3 regions of the Vibrio sp. 2033 genome follow, and region 3 is predicted to be linked to each of the others. Evidence: riboswitches for the same ligand, from Rfam matches in the RefSeq annotation. Region 3 holds a riboswitch; each other region holds the start of a gene.

Region 1 (5,633 bases), on a different contig from region 3:
GGGTTCGAGTCCCGTCCACTCCGCCACTTAATATCGACAACCTCGCTTATGCGAGGTTTTGTCAAATCTAGAATATGAAAATTCTATAGGGGTGTAGCTCCAATTGGCAGAGCAGCGGATTCCAAATCCGCGTGTTGGGAGTTCGAATCTCTCCACCCCTGCCACATATCAGGCTCTGACTTAGGTCAGAGCCTTTTTTGTATCTGGTTTCTTCTCATTATTACAGCTTATTTCTACTCTTATCCCGTAAGTATGGTTTTCTGCTGTACTTTGGCAGCATTTAATCTACTGAACGAACGAAACTACAGTTAGCTGTAATGATCAGTGGCCCGAAATTTTAATAATAAAGGGGAATCACTATTTATATTTAGTTACACTCAACCGATCTGGATTAATGAGTAACTATGTATGGATATATCTCGTCGACGCTTTCTTCAATCATCCTTAGCAATCTCCGCGCTTGCCGTTCTACCTGCATGTTCTCTATCTAGGAGCACTAATAAGCAGGGGCAATATATATACGATATCACTGCAGAACCTTCTACTGCAGAATTGGTCCCTGGGTTTAACACAGACGTACTCGCATTTAATGGTTCGATTCCAGCGCCTGTGATTCGTTGTCGCCAAGGCGAGAAAGTTATAATTCGGTTTACTAACAAGCTTTCAGAGCCGACTACAATCCACTGGCATGGCTTGCGAATCCCTATTGAAATGGATGGTGTACCTTTCTTAAGCCAGCCGCCTATCATGCCGGGTGAAACATTCGTTTATGAATTTACACCACCAGATGCAGGCACGTTTTGGTATCACCCCCACATGAATAGCGTTAAGCAACTTGGTATGGGCTTAGTTGGGCTAATTATCGTTGAAGAGGCTGAGCCTGTTCTATTTGATGAAGAACAGGAAATAGTTCTAAAGCATTGGCATTTAGACAAACAAGGTCAGTGGAAGAACCTTATGGTACCGCGCTTGAGCGCTCGTATGGGGACTCCCGGAGAGTGGAGTAGCGTCAATGGTGTGCATGAACCTGTTTATACGCTGAAGCAGAATGCTACCACGCGATTAAGAATTGCTAACGTCGATAACACCATTACTTACCCGATCGCTATTGAAGGTGCAGAGGCTTGGGTTATTGCTATTGATGGTAACCCTGTTAAAACGCCTTATAAGCTCACTCAGCATAAAATTGGTCCAGGAATGAGGTTAGATGTCGGATTGATTGCTCCGAAGGCTGGAACACGTGTTTATGTGCGTCAAATGAAAGGACGCTTCCCATTCCCTTTGTGCGAGTTTGACGTTGTTGAGTCTGACTTGCCGAGCAACCAGAAACTGCCTTTATTACCTCTCAACCCTGTGCCAGCTCTCGATTTGAAAAATGCAGAGCAAATCGATTATGTGTTTGAGTGGGAGGGGGCGATCACTCCTGCTGATAAATCGGGCAAAGCGATACCTAAGTTCTGGCTGATGAACAAACGGGCTTGGGAGGGAATGAGCAAAGATAATATTCCAGCGCCGCTTTCAACATTGGAGATGGGAAAAACCTATATCTTCAACCTAAAGAACGTCACCCAATATCATCATCCTATTCATCTTCATGGACACACATTTACGGTTCTTGAGTTAGATGGCAAAAAACTCGACGAACCGTTTCATACCGATACGGTCTTACTTGGAAAAAACGGCAGTGCGAAAGCGGCATTTGTTGCAGATAACCCAGGGCGTTGGATGTACCATTGTCATGTAATTGAACATATGAAGACGGGTTTGATGGGTTACATTGAAGTAAAGTGACTCCTGTAACTTTTAAAATCTTGATAAGTTTTAAGCGCTATACTTTGCTGAATTCTAAGATTGTATAATCACTATTGCCGTAAATTTGATTACAATGTCGCCATTAAATTTTCTGGGGGAATTATGGGACAACTATCCGTTTTGGGTTTTATTGCATTGGGTGGTGCATTTGGTGCATGTTCTCGTTACTTAATTTCTGAACTTTGTGTCATTTTATTGGGGCGTGGTTTTCCATATGGTACGTTAACCGTTAACGTTGTTGGCTCATTTATGATGGGCTTATTGATAGCAGCTTTCGATAATGAACTTTTGGCAACGGAACCTTGGCGACAAGTGATTGGCTTGGGTTTTTTAGGGGCACTAACGACGTTTTCCACCTTCTCGATGGATAATGTGTTGCTTATGCAGCAGGGCGCTTTCTTTAAGATGGGGTTGAACGTATTGTTGAATGTCGTGTTAAGTATTTCAGCTGCGTGGATAGGCTTTCAATTATTGATGCGCAGCTAGCAAAGTAGTTAAAAATTGAACAGGTCGGCTTGGTTTCACCAAGCCGTTTTTATATACTGACATCACTTGTCGGAGTGCCATAAGGCTGAGACCGTTAATTCGGGATCCGTTGAACCTGATCAGATTAGAATCTGCGAAGGGAACAAGAGAAGATATTCACACCGGAGTTCTTTCTGGTTGATCTATCAAAAGTCGAATGTTGTTACAGGCAAATATCGTAAGCTTTAACTAGCCTTAATTTGACTCCTCTTGTCGCATCTATCCGCCAAGCATTTTTATCCAATTACTTTTTATCTAGTATAACAAAGCAAGGAAAAATGCTATGTCGAGTCGCAAACAAGCGAGACTGGAAGCAAAACAGTTCATTGATACACTCTCGGTACAACCGTACCCCAATTCAAGCAAAGTCTACGTAGAAGGCTCACGTCCAGATATTCGTGTGCCAATGCGTGAAATATCACTCGCCGATAGCCTTATTGGAGGCACAAAAGAAGCGCCTATTTTCGAGCCTAATGAGCCAGTACGCGTTTACGATACCTCGGGTGTATACACAGATCCAGAGCACACCATAGACCTCTATAGCGGCTTACCTAAGCTGAGAGAAGGGTGGATTGAAGAGCGTGCCGATACTGAGCTACTTGATGAAGTAAGCTCGGTGTACACCAAAGAACGCTTAGAAGACGAAACACTAGACGATCTTCGTTACGGTAATCTACCACGTATTCGACGTGCCAAAGATGGCCATTGTGTGACCCAATTGCACTATGCTCGCAAAGGTATTATTACCCCAGAAATGGAATATATCGCGCTGCGTGAAAACATGGGGCGTGCCAAGTATCGCGATGAAGTGCTGAATCAACAGCATCCGGGTCAAAGCTTTGGTGCGAACCTACCAAAGGACATTACTGCAGAGTTTGTGCGTAAAGAAGTCGCCGAAGGTCGCGCTATTATCCCTTCTAATATCAACCACCCAGAATCCGAACCAATGATCATTGGGCGTAACTTTTTGGTCAAAGTGAACGCCAACATCGGTAACTCATCGGTCACTTCTTCGATTGAAGAAGAAGTAGAGAAACTAGTGTGGGCGACGCGCTGGGGTGGCGATACCGTTATGGATCTCTCTACTGGACGCAATATTCACGAAACTCGCGAGTGGATTCTACGTAACAGTCCGGTTCCGATCGGTACCGTGCCAATGTACCAAGCGCTTGAGAAAGTGAACGGTGTTGCGGAAAACCTTAACTGGGAAGTGATGCGCGATACCCTGATTGAGCAAGCAGAGCAGGGCGTTGACTACTTTACTATCCATGCCGGTTTACTACTTCGTTATGTGCCAATGACTGCAAAACGCGTTACTGGCATCGTCTCTCGTGGTGGTTCTATCATCGCGAAATGGTGTTTAGCGCATCACCAAGAAAGCTTCTTATATACCCACTTCCGAGAGATCTGTGAAATCTGTGCTAAGTACGATGTCGCACTATCTCTTGGTGATGGTCTGCGCCCTGGCTCGGTAGCCGATGCTAACGACGAAGCGCAATTTGCAGAGCTTCGCACTCTTGGTGAGTTGACCAAGATAGCGTGGGAATACGACGTACAGGTGATAATCGAAGGTCCTGGTCATGTTCCAATGCATATGATCAAAGAGAACATGGAAGAGCAGTTAGAGCACTGTCATGAGGCTCCTTTCTATACCCTTGGTCCGCTGACGACAGACGTCGCTCCTGGTTACGACCATATTACTTCAGGCATCGGCGCTGCCATGATTGGTTGGTATGGCTGTGCAATGCTTTGCTACGTAACTCCTAAAGAGCATCTTGGCTTACCAAACAAAGAAGACGTGAAAGTAGGCATGATCACTTACAAGCTTGCTGCGCACGCCGCTGATTTAGCGAAAGGGCACCCTGGCGCTCAAGTTCGTGATAATGCGCTTTCTAAAGCTCGCTTCGAGTTCCGTTGGGAAGATCAATTTAACTTGTCGCTCGACCCAGATACTGCTCGTGCTTTCCATGATGAAACCTTGCCTCAAGAGTCCGGCAAAGTTGCTCACTTCTGTTCGATGTGTGGACCAAAGTTCTGCTCGATGAAGATCTCGCAAGAGGTACGAGAGTATGCGAAAGACACTGAGCAAGTTGCTGCGGACCAAGCTATATCGATCAAAATGCTGGATGATCCTCTTGAGGGGATGCGTCAGAAATCGCAAGAATTTAGAGAGTCAGGTTCTGAACTATACCACCCAGCAGCACATGCCGAGGTAAGTGACTAATGAGCAAAATCCTTATTCCGTCATCATTGATTGAACTGACTGGTTTAGTTCAGCAATGTTTGTTGTTGGCGAAAGAACAGGGTTTTAGCATCGAAGACATTGAGTTGGGTGTGAGCCCAACTCAATCTATTCAGCTTGTTCGCGACCAACAGACCACACGTATAACGACAGATCTTATTGATGGTTATGACTCTGAGCATGAGAGTTCATTTGTGTTCCATTACCGCTCTGCTTTATCGGTAGAAGCGTGTGCTAAGCAACCGTCGAAAGCGATTTATATTGGCATTGCTGATACGCAGGTATCCGATGAAAAGGAGAAAGTGCTTCAGCTTGATATCTGGCGTCACCCAATTAACAACGAAGTGAGAGCGCTTTCCGTTAAGTCCAAATTCAACGCAATGTTCAATCCTGAACATCACCTTGCTTGGATAGTAACGCTGACAGTACTCGATTTTCCTATCGAAGATGCGTTAACACTTGCTCGAGGAATGCTAACTCAGCAAGCGAATGTTTCACGTGAAACACTGTTGAATGACAACCTTGATGAGGGAAGATCTACTCGGTGGGCTGACCAATTTGATGATTTCCCCACACCTGTACTGGAGGATAACCGACTAGGTATTCAAGTTGGTTGGTCTGCACAAGGCGAGAGCGTTAGCTTTCCAACTCTGACTAAGCAAAGTCTAGGGCTCTATCCAGTCGTTGATGATGTTGCTTGGATTGAGCGTCTACTGCCACTAGGCATCAACACTATTCAACTGCGAATCAAGAACCCACAACAAGCCGATTTAGAACAACAGATCATTCGAGCAATTGAGCTAGGTCGTCAGTATCAAGCACAAGTGTTCATAAATGACTACTGGCAGTTGTCAATCAAGCATGGCGCTTATGGCGTTCACCTAGGACAAGAAGACATAGAAGAATCGAATTTGGCTCAGATAACTAAAGCCGGCATTCGTCTTGGTCTTTCTACTCATGGTTATTATGAGCTACTGCGCATCGTACAAATTCATCCTAGTTACATCGCGCTAGGGCATATTTTCCCAACCACCACAAAACAGATGCCATCGAA
Region 2 (5,633 bases), on a different contig from region 3:
GATTTCGCGGTTAACGATTTTTGCAGCTAAACGAATGGAGGCTAAAAGGGATGATAGATCACCGCTAGCGTGGGGGAAATCCGCTTGTTTTTCGACAATGAACTCGCCTAGGGTGCGCAGTCCTGACATGGTTAATCCTTACATTTTCATTTCATTGGGGGTAGTGCGCAAGTGAGCATCTCTTTATGGATGTTAAACGATTGCGCTGGATGTAAGTTTAAGTCGCAGATCTTTTTAATGGTAATGAAGTAACTGTTTGAGATCTCAATTTATTTGTAGACTTGTTTGAGGGATTCATCAGTAAGCAAGAGGTTGTACAGTCTGTGTTCAACCTTGTCATATTTGTGAAAGGGACTGCAAGAAGAAGGCTAAAGTCACTCGCTTTTCAGGCGGTAATCGCGATAATGAAAGCATTAAAAAACGCATTACAAGGTTTAGCTTATGCACATTCATATCTTGGGTATCTGTGGCACATTTATGGGCGGCGCAGCGATTCTAGCGCGCCAATTAGGACATAAAGTCACTGGTTCTGATGCCAACGTTTATCCGCCAATGAGCACACTGCTTGAGTCTCAAGGTATTGAAATTATTGAAGGCTTTGACCCGTCTCAACTCGACCCTCAACCAGATCTTGTGGTGATTGGTAATGCGATGAGCCGTGGTAACCCTTGTGTCGAGCATGTGCTCAACACTAACATGCGTTACACCTCTGGCCCGCAGTGGCTCAACGAGTTTTTGCTGCATGATCGTTGGGTATTGGCGGTATCGGGTACACATGGGAAAACGACCACGTCGAGCATGCTTGCTTGGATACTTGAAGATTGTGGTTATCAACCGGGTTTCTTAGTCGGTGGGGTACTCGGTAACTTCGGAGTGTCTGCTCGTTTGGGTGAAAGTATGTTTTTTGTCGTTGAAGCGGACGAATATGACAGTGCTTTTTTCGATAAGCGTTCTAAGTTTGTGCATTACCATCCTCGCACTTTAATCATGAATAACCTTGAGTTCGATCATGCTGATATCTTCGATGATCTAGAAGCGATCAAACGCCAATTCCATCATTTAGTGCGAACTGTACCGGGCAATGGATTGATCTTAGCGCCGAGGCAGGATCAAGCGTTAGCGGATGTATTAGAGCGTGGTTGCTGGACAGAAAAGCAGTTTTCAGGTGTTGATGGTGACTGGCAAGCGCACAAATTAGTGCTTGATGGCTCAAAATTTGACGTTGCGTTGCAAGGCGAGAAGGTTGGTACCGTCGAATGGAATTTGGTGGGTGACCACAATGTGGATAATGCGCTGATGGCAATCGCTGCTGCACGACATGTTGGAGTCACTCCGGATCTTGCTTGCCAAGCATTAGGGCGTTTCATCAATACCAAGCGCCGTTTAGAGCTGAAAGGTGAAGAACAAGGTGTGACGGTTTACGATGATTTTGCGCATCACCCAACGGCAATTGAACTTACAGTCGGTGGTTTGCGTAACAAGGTAGGTGAAAAACGCATCCTTGCTGTGTTAGAGCCGCGTTCTGCCACCATGAAGCGTGGCGTACACAAAAACACACTTGCAGAGTCACTACACAGTGCAGATGAAGTCTTCTTGTTCCAGCCAGATAATATCGAGTGGTCTGTGCAAGACATTGCCGACCAATGCACACAGCCAGCGTTTGTCGATGCGGATATAGATAACTTTGTAGCCAAGATCGTCGAACGTGCGCGACCAGGTGACCAAATTCTAGTCATGAGCAACGGTGGCTTTGGTGGTATTCACGGAAAACTTCTTGAGCAGTTAAAACAAAAAGCCTGATTGATATGCAAAACAAAACACAACCCTCTCATAAAAAAGCCATCACGTTGGCATTAACGGGTGCTTCTGGTGCTCCCTACGGCCTTCGTCTTTTAGAATGCTTGGTTGCGGCGGATTATCATGTCTACGTTCTGATTTCTTCGGCGGCTCGTGTTGTGATGGCAACCGAGCATAATCTTAAGCTACCAAGTGGCCCAGAAGCGGCGCAGCAAGCATTAGTAGAGCACCTGAACTGCAATCCAAATAACATCACCGTTTGCGGTAAAGACGATTGGTTCTCGCCGGTTGCGTCTGGTTCTGCTGCACCCAAGCAAATGGTGGTTTGCCCATGTTCTGCGGGAAGCGTTGCAGCGATTGCGCATGGTATGTCAGATAACTTGATCGAGCGGGCCGCTGATGTGGTAATGAAAGAGCGCGGGCAGCTGTTGCTCGTGGTTCGCGAAACACCATTTTCAACGCTACATCTGGAGAACATGCACAAACTGTCGCAAATGGGCGTCACCATCATGCCAGCAGCTCCAGGCTTCTATCATCAGCCAAAGAGTATTGAAGACTTAGTGGATTTTATGGTGGCGAGAATTCTTGACCACTTAGGTATTGAGCAAGGTTTGGTGCCTCGTTGGGGTTATGACCAGCGCTCGTGAGCTGATTGTGTAACCACTCAAATACCTTTACAATCCATCCAACTCATCGGGGAGCAAACCCATTTAGCATTGAGTCAATCAATGCATTGGGGCGCTGAGACCTAAGTGTTTAACTAGGGACCCGTATTACCTGAACCAGATAATGCTGGCGTAGGAATTGAGTCTGGATATTGGAAGTCCTTAATAGCCGCCTCAAACCCTGTGCCGCTCAACTTATTTCTCTGAAATACTCATGGAGAGCGAGCAGTGAAACCCACTCTAAATCTGATTGCCTTAGCTGCAATCACCTCTACTTCAGCGTTTGCCGCTGAAAACACATTAACCATCTATACCTACGACTCTTTTGCCGCAGATTGGGGGCCGGGTCCTAAAATCGAGCAAGCTTTTGAAGCAAAATGTGGCTGTGACGTTAACTTCGTAGCGTTGGACGATGGTGTGTCGATTCTGAATCGTCTTCGTCTTGAAGGCGGTAATAGCAAAGCGGACATCGTATTAGGTTTGGATAACAATCTGATGGCAGAAGCGAAGAAAACCGGTCTGCTTGCCGAGCACAATGTAGATACGTCCAATACAGTGTTACCAAACGGTTGGAGCGACACGACGTTTGTACCGTACGATTACGGCTACTTCGCGTTTGTGTACAACAAAGAGAAAATGACTAATCCGCCGAAAAGCATGAAAGAGCTGGTGGAAACGCGCGACGATCTGAAAGTGATTTACCAAGATCCGCGGACTTCAACGCCGGGCCAAGGCTTGATGCTATGGATGAAATCTATTTATGGCGACGATGTGACGCAAGCGTGGCAGAAGCTAGCGAGCAAAACCGTAACGGTCACGAAAGGTTGGTCTGAAGCGTATTCCATGTTCCTCAATGGTGAGTCCGATTTAGTGCTTTCTTACACCTCCTCACCTGCGTACCACTTAATTGCGGAAAACGATTCGAAGTTTGCGACGGCGAATTTTGCTGAAGGCCACTACATGCAAGTTGAAGTCGCCGCCAAAGTGAAAGGGGCAAAAAATTCAGAACTTGCTGATCAATTTATGAGTTTCATTTTAAGTGATGAGTTCCAATCGGCGATGCCAACGGGTAACTGGATGTACCCAGTCACTGACGTTGAGTTACCTAAAGGTTTTGAAACTTTGAGTGTTCCAAGCAAGTCGTTGAGCTTTAGTGCTGATGAAGTGGCAAAAATGCGTAAGTCTTGGATTCGCGAATGGCAAAGCGCATTGACGTTTTAGCTGACGTTTCCACCCTCATCTGAATGAGATAGGTTTTACCTTTGAATTCTGTTCCAAAAATAGGTTTAGGGGTCGCGATGATCATCGCGACCTTTGTTATTTCTGCCCTAGGTGCTTTGATTGTTCAAGCCCCTTCACTTGATGTGTCTGTGGTATGGGGCGACCCGTACTATCAACATGTCACCAAGTTCAGTTTCTACCAAGCGTTTCTTTCCACATTGCTCAGTGTTGGCTTTGCCATTCCAGTAGCGCACGCACTTTCGCGTCGCCAATTTATTGGTAAATCATTACTGCTTAAGCTGTTTGCATCGACACTGGTTTTGCCGGTTTTGGTTGGTGTTTTTGGGCTGTTAGCGATTTATGGCAACAGTGGTTTGTTGGCGCAGTGGTTGCAAAGTTTCGACACTAAACTGCCATTCTCTATTTACGGTTTGAACGGCATTTTACTCGCCCATGTGTTCTTTAATTTACCTTACGCGGCACGATTGCTTCTGCAAGCCTTGGAGTCTATTCCTGCCGAGCAGCATAAGCTTTGCGCGCATCTTGGGATGAGCCATTGGGATAAGTTTCGCTGGGTAGAATGGCCGCGTTTAAGGCAGCAGCTTCCCCACGTTTGTGGGTTGGTGTTTATGTTGTGCTTTACCAGTTTTGCCACTGTAATGGCGTTGGGGGGCGGGCCAAAATCCACCACCATTGAATTGGCCATTTACCAAGCGATTAAGTTTGATTTTGATTTACAAGCTGGGGCGTTATTGGCGCTGTGGCAGATGCTGTTATGTGGACTGCTTGCTATTGGAGTGCAGAAGTTAACAAGGCCTGTTTCTATCAGTGCTGGAAGCACATCGGTACAGCAATATTTAACGAAGGATCATGGGTGGTCAAAAGCTTGGGATAGCTTTTGGATCATAGGTGCCTTTTTACTGGTAATACCGCCGTTATTGATGGTGTTACTGAGTGGCATCAACCAACAAGTTTGGACAGTATTAACCGATGAGCGTTTTTGGTTTGCGCTATTGAACTCCCTCAAAGTCGCCTGTGTCGCTAGCGTGCTTGCGGTCGCTGCAGGGGTGTCCATACTATTGACCAGTCGCCGTTGGCGGTTGCAGTACAAAAACACGCGAGCCGATCAGATAGAGTTAATCGGCACCATTATTTTGGTGACTCCAGGTCTGGTGATTAGCACCGGTTTATTCTTACTACTGCGCGCATTTACCGATGTTTTTAGCTTGGCATTTTTTGTCGTGATTTTGGTGAACGGTTTGATGGCTTTGCCTTACGTGATCAAAACGCTAGCGCAGCCAATGCTGCACATTGAACAACAGTATCAGTATGTATGTGCCAGCTTAGGCATGCGTGGCTGGCAACGGTTTAAAGTGGTGGAGTGGCAGGCGCTACGCAAGCCGTTTGCACATGCGTTTGCGATCAGCTTTATGTTTGCAATAGGGGATTTAAGTGCCATCGCACTGTTTGGTGGACAAGAGTTTCGTACCTTACCTCTGTATTTGTTCCAGTTGCTTGGCAGTTATCAGATGGACGCAGCTGCGGTGGTATCGGTGACCCTATTGTTGTTGAGTGTGGGCTGTTTTGCCTTGATTGAGAAAGTATTGAAAACGAAGGAGAGAGCGTAATGTTAGTGTTGGATGATGTGCAGTACACCTACCAACGTGAACTGTTTCGTTTTGACTTAACGATTGAGCAAGGACAGATTGTATCGCTGATGGGACCAAGTGGGGCAGGGAAGTCAACCTTGCTGGCGTTGGTGGCAGGATTCATCCATCCTGACCGTGGTGATATTTGTGTTGATGGTGAGTCCATTGTGCGTAAAGAGCCTTATCTGCGTCCGTTCTCTATGTTGTTCCAAGAGCACAATTTGTTTGCTCACTTATCGGTGCGTGACAACATCGGTTTGGGCTTACACCCAGGGCTAAAGCTTACGGTGGACCAAAATCG
Region 3 (5,633 bases):
CAACTATATATGTTGGATAAGAAAGGCGAATTTGTTCGTGATGCAGAAATTGGTGAAAATCCATGTTTCTTGCTAACTGACCATATACCGATGCCGAAAAAGTCTTTTAACAGCTTAAAGCGCCTTGGCACAGAGAAGATCAGCTTAGGTCCTAAGATGCTTTTCGCTTCTCAGTGTGTGGTATTGATCCACAATGAGTTGGACATACGCGAATTCTAGTTATTCACGCACACGTTGCTAGACAATGAAAGAGGACTCCATTGAGTCCTCTTTTTTGTTTCTATAGGGATGCTAAGTTTACTTACCACCAATGCTCAAACGAGCAAAACGAACGTCTGGCGAGAAGAAAGTTCGGCTATCGTTAATTAACTGAGTATCACCCACTGCCTCAACTTCTTGCAGCATCTTGTAGAAGTTACCCGCTACCGTGATCCCACGAACTGGTTGAACGCGCTCTCCATCACGGCACAAGAAGCCACTCGCACCAAATGAGAAATCACCACTCACTGCATCCGCACCAGAATGGACACCTTGAAGCTCGACTAACTCTAGGTACTCTCCCGCTTTTACTTCTGATGCACTGCTGTTGCCTGTCGCAATCACTTTGTGATTCGCTGATACGTCTAAGCTCGATTTTGCACCGCGAGCGGCACTTGCCGTCGACACTGCACCCAAATAATTCGCTGTTTGGCTATTGTGCAATAGCGTATTCAGTTGGCCATTAGCAATCATCACATTGTCTTGAGTAGCAAAGCCTTCACTATCAAAACTTGCGATTGCCATACCATTTGGCATGTAAGCCGTATCAGTAAAGGTAATTAAATCACTCGCAACACGTTGACCAAGCTTATCACCCAGTGGCGTAATGCCTTTCATCGCGCTTACGCCAGAGAAAGCACTGCCGAAAGCACCGAATAAACTTGCCAGCGCATTGATGTGGAAAATAGCGGGGTAGTTACCCGTCGCAACCGGTACACCTTCAAGAAGATCACGAGCAAGCTTGTAACCGCCTTCTATACAATAAGCTGGAGCCAACTCATCAAAACGGCGACCTAGCGACATTCTTCCCGCCATCGACTGTTTGCCGTCTTTTTCAAACAAGGTATACGCGTAACAAGTGAACGATCGCTCGAAATGTTGACATAACGTACCTTGAGTATTCGCGATGATGAGCTGAGTTTCACCGTCACTGTAACCATTGTATGGTGCGCTAGAAGCGTGAGGCAGAGCCACTACGCCTTGCTCAAGTGCGAGAGACAGTTCAATTTTTTCATCAACCGAAGTTGTGTCTTCTTGAGCAATCTCAGCCACGTCAGTCGTGATTTGGCTGTTCACACAACTAATGGTCTGATGTTCATCTTGCTTGGAAAAACGAGCGCTTTGCAGTGCATTAGTCAGCATCAAATCTAAGCTTGGTTGTTCTAACGACTCAGAATAGCTCGTTGCAACACGCGCATCTTTCACAACACGAACACCCAGCACTTGGCTTGAGCTTACTTTGTACTCATCCAGCTTTCCTTGGTTCGCTTTCAGAGAAAAGCTGCTGTTGCGGTTTACAATGACGTCCGCTTCTGCACCTTGGCGTTTTGCTTCTGATAGGACGTAATCAACCGCATTAAGAAGTTGTTGTTCTTGGCTCATTAGTTACCGCCTCCTACCAGAATGTTATCGACTTTCAGTGTTGGCTGACCGACTGTTGTTGGTACTGAACCACTTACGGAACCACACATGCCCGGCGCAAGTGCCATGTCTTTGCCGACCATGCTGATTTCTTTCAACACTTTTGGACCCGTGCTGATCAGCGTTGCTGTTTTCAGAGGCTTGGTGATTTTGCCATTTTCAATGAGATAAGCTTCACGAACAGCAAAGTTAAACTCACCCGTACCCGGTTGAACCGAGCCACCGCCCATCTTCTTCGCATAGATACCACGCTCGATGCCTGCCAGCATGTCATCAAGTGAATGCTCGCCCTCTTCGATAAAGGTATTACGCATACGCGAGGTTGGTGCGAACTTGTAGTTTTGACGACGACCAGAACCCGTAGGTTCGTAACCTGTCTTCATGCCACCCATTTTATCGACCATAAAGCTGGTTAGCTTACCGTCTTTGATCAATTGGGTACGCTGAGTCTTCATGCCTTCGTCATCAACATGAATCGAGCCCCATTCGTTGGTCATGGTGCCATCATCGACTGCATTCACCGCGGTGTGAGCAACCATTTCGCCCATCTTGTCGTGGAATACTGATGCTTTCTTCGCAACTGAAGTGGTTTCTAGCAAGTGACCACATGCTTCATGGAAGATAACGCCGCCAAAGCCGTTACCAATCACCACCGGCATTTCACCCGATGGACAAGCATCCGCGCCAAGTTTTACTAACGCTTGCTGCGCGATAGTTTGACCTAGCTCTTTGGCATCAAGCTGTTCACTGAATTCCCAACCAGCAAGAGCGCCAGGACCTTCCATACCAGAAGACTGCTCATTACCTTTTTGCGCGACAGTGTTACCAGCAACACGAATGTAGTGGCGAGTATCGTCAACGTGTAGACCTTCTGAGTTGAAGATAGACACTTGTTGCTCGCGCTGAAGAACGCTGCCAATAAACTGGCTGATATGCTCACTCTCAGCACGTGCGGCTTGGTCAACTTTCAATAGAAACGCGATTTTTGAATCTAGGTTAGCATCCTTACTTAGCGGCATGCGGCAACCATGTTGGATTGGGTAGCGGTTCAAATTCAAAGAACCCGCTGACGCGATTTGCTCACGCTTGTCTTTTGCAGCAAGCAGCGAGGTTACGCGCTTTAGTTCGGCTTCATCTGTGCTGTTGGTGTAACCGTAAAGCACCTTATGACCGAAAAAAAGACGAATACCGATACCAAAATCGATACCCGAGTTAACCTTATCCACTTCACCAGATGCGATCTGGACAGTGTTGGTTTGGTGATGTTCAACGAATAGTTCAGCGAAATCAGCCCCCAAAAAGAGAGCATGATCGATCACTGACTTCGCTGTTACAGAATTAAGCATGAAGTCTCCTTGCTCGATGATCGTCTTAGCCTTCCTAATTAACTGTGAAAAAGTTCAACAAAGTTAAATTGGCAACACGTTAAATTTTAACAGTTTTTTAACCTTGTTTTGTGCTAATCCTTGCTTAACGAGACCACGATTATTTATTAAATATTCCAGGTTCTGCTCATTCACCAGAGCGTTGCACTAGTAAATTCCACCCAGCAAACCATTTAGGTGCTTACTTTATCACTCACCTCGCATAATTGAATACTCATTATAATTACGCTCAAAAAACGTATCCCTTCCGCAATGGTCCTGCTATCATCCGAACGAAATAGTCGGGGGGCCACACGACAAGTGTTGGCTGAGATCGAAATTCGAGACCCGTTGAACCTGATTCAGTTAGCACTGACGTAGGGAACTATGCACACTTTGCCTTTCGTCGCCCCTCTTAGGTAAGCGATAGCGATCGAAAAATCGATCTATCTGCAACGGTCAAAGTCAGTTCCTATACGTCTTGTAGTAGGAGCGACCATGACGCAGCAATCACAACCTCATTCACATCAAACGCCAGCCTTGCCTACCCCTGTTGTCTTAACCATCGCAGGCTCCGACAGCGGCGGCGGCGCAGGCATCCAAGCCGATATCAAAGCGATGTCCGCAACTGGCAGCTTTGCCTGCTCAGTGATTACCGCCATCACCTCACAAAACACGCAAGGCGTTTCTGCGATTTTCCCTATTCCTCTTGATCACGTTGAAACCCAACTCGATGCAGTGTTTACCGATCTCAATATTGTGGCGGTAAAAGTCGGCATGCTGGCGGATTCGAACATCATTAAAGTCGTTGCTAACAAGATTAAGCAATACCAACCTAAACATCTTGTGATTGATCCCGTCATGGTCGCCACCAGCGGCGATTTGCTACTTGAGCAATCAGCAATCAGCACATTAAAAGAAGAACTAATTCCACTGGCAGACATCATCACTCCTAACCTGCCAGAAGGTGCAGCATTGACGGGTAAGCCAGTGCCTCAATCAGAATCTGAAATGAACGATATGATTACCGACCTTCGTGCACTTGGTGCCAAAGCTATTCTGCTCAAAGGCGGTCATCTTGAAGAAAATGAAAACAGCAACGATCTGCTGATCATGCAAGACTGTGCCGAGTTAATCAGCGCCAAGCGTTTTCCGACCAAAAACACACACGGTACGGGCTGTACACTGTCTTCCGCCATTGCGTCTTACCTTAGCCAAGGCAACAACCTACACAAAGCGGTGCACCTTGGTAAGCAGTACATCAGCCAAGCTATCGCACACGCTGATGAATTGGATGTCGGTAAAGGTCACGGCCCTGTGAATCACTTCTTTGCGGGTCATACCTATGTTCGCTAACGCGATTGGCATTCAGCTTTCCGATGCTAGCCTGCGATACAAAGATAGCCAAACACCGACTTTAGCAGGAATGAACATGACCATTCCCGTCGGTAAATGGACGGTATTACTCGGACGAAGTGGCTGCGGGAAAACCACAATATTGCGTTACTTAGCTGGCCTACTGGATGACCAAGTTGACTGGCATGGCGAACTCATCACAACCGATGGCGCTGCACTGCATGACCGTATCGCTTACATGGCTCAACAGGATTTATTGCTACCGTGGTTGAATGTGTTAGACAACGTCTGCCTCAGTTCTCGATTTTCTCAAGAGCAAGCACCAGAGCAAAATAGACAACGTGCACTGACTTTACTCAGCCAAGTGGGACTCGCCGATTACGCGGATGCTAAGCCAGCTCAGCTCTCTGGCGGTATGAGACAGCGTGTTGCCCTTGCTCGTACTCTGATGCAAGACAAGCCTCTGGTTCTGATGGATGAGCCCTTCTCTGCGCTGGACGCGGTTACTCGCCATAAGTTGCAAACCTTGTCTGCCGAATTATTGAAAGATAAGACGGTTGTTCTGATTACCCACGACCCACAAGAAGCGGTGCGATTAGCTCATCAACTCTATGTATTGCAAGGCTCACCTGCGCAAGCTCAGCACTTGGTTGTTCCGGGTTCTACGCCTCCACGAGTTCTCGATGGAGAATGCGCGGCGCTACAACAAGCGATTTTGGACCAATTGGAGAAAGACTATGAGTGATATGACTCAGTACAACTCCGTTTCGGCACGTATTGGTAAAAAAGAAAGCGTGACACATCCGGCTCTGCGCTTGGTCATCAGCACTGCGGTGATCTTGGGATTGTGGCAGTTGGTCGTGGTGATATTCGATATGCCAAGCTTCATCTTACCTTCACCAATTGAAGTGCTGGATAGATTGGTCACTCGTTACGATGTCCTGCTCAAACATACTTGGGTTACCGCGCAAGAGATTTTACTTGGCTTGGCGCTTGGATTATCAATGGGTTTGCTGTTCGCATTGCAAATGCTGATGTTCGAGCCGCTCAAGCGTTGGTTACTGCCCATTCTGATTGCTAGCCAAGCGATCCCTGTGTTCGCCATCGCGCCAGTGCTCATGCTTTGGCTTGGTTACGGCATTGCATCGAAAGTTGTCATGGCGGCGATCATCATCTTTTTCCCCGTCACGACATGTTGCTATGACGGTTTGCGCAATACACCAACAGGTTACC

Evidence for each region. A riboswitch is a leader RNA that binds a small molecule or an ion and turns the genes downstream of it on or off. The one in region 3 is predicted to bind thiamine pyrophosphate.
Region 1: it holds a riboswitch for thiamine pyrophosphate, as region 3 does, so the genes downstream of both, thiC (phosphomethylpyrimidine synthase ThiC) here and thiD (bifunctional hydroxymethylpyrimidine kinase/phosphomethylpyrimidine kinase) in region 3, are expected to answer to the same signal.
Region 2: it holds a riboswitch for thiamine pyrophosphate, as region 3 does, so the genes downstream of both, thiB (thiamine ABC transporter substrate binding subunit) here and thiD (bifunctional hydroxymethylpyrimidine kinase/phosphomethylpyrimidine kinase) in region 3, are expected to answer to the same signal.

The regions. Positions count from the first base shown of each region.
Region 1 covers NZ_JAWOVC010000027.1:32,950-38,582, reverse strand. The annotation lists tRNA gene R7P74_RS22230 (tRNA-Trp) at 88-164, shown strand; gene R7P74_RS22225 (multicopper oxidase family protein) at 409-1,791, shown strand; gene crcB (fluoride efflux transporter CrcB) at 1,915-2,298, shown strand; TPP riboswitch at 2,359-2,457, shown strand; gene thiC (phosphomethylpyrimidine synthase ThiC) at 2,621-4,561, shown strand; gene R7P74_RS22210 (thiamine phosphate synthase) at 4,561-5,633, shown strand, end outside.
Region 2 covers NZ_JAWOVC010000004.1:76,682-82,314, forward strand. The annotation lists gene fbp (class 1 fructose-bisphosphatase) at 1-129, opposite strand, end outside; gene mpl (UDP-N-acetylmuramate:L-alanyl-gamma-D-glutamyl-meso-diaminopimelate ligase) at 442-1,800, shown strand; gene R7P74_RS07945 (flavin prenyltransferase UbiX) at 1,806-2,444, shown strand; TPP riboswitch at 2,482-2,618, shown strand; gene thiB (thiamine ABC transporter substrate binding subunit) at 2,691-3,683, shown strand; gene thiP (thiamine/thiamine pyrophosphate ABC transporter permease ThiP) at 3,725-5,311, shown strand; gene thiQ (thiamine ABC transporter ATP-binding protein) at 5,311-5,633, shown strand, end outside.
Region 3 covers NZ_JAWOVC010000034.1:14,887-20,519, reverse strand. The annotation lists gene trmY (tRNA (pseudouridine(54)-N(1))-methyltransferase TrmY) at 1-219, shown strand, start outside; gene R7P74_RS23125 (TldD/PmbA family protein) at 298-1,641, opposite strand; gene R7P74_RS23120 (TldD/PmbA family protein) at 1,641-3,026, opposite strand; TPP riboswitch at 3,338-3,445, shown strand; gene thiD (bifunctional hydroxymethylpyrimidine kinase/phosphomethylpyrimidine kinase) at 3,543-4,400, shown strand; gene R7P74_RS23110 (ABC transporter ATP-binding protein) at 4,390-5,145, shown strand; partial or broken gene R7P74_RS23105 (ABC transporter permease) at 5,204-5,633, shown strand, end outside.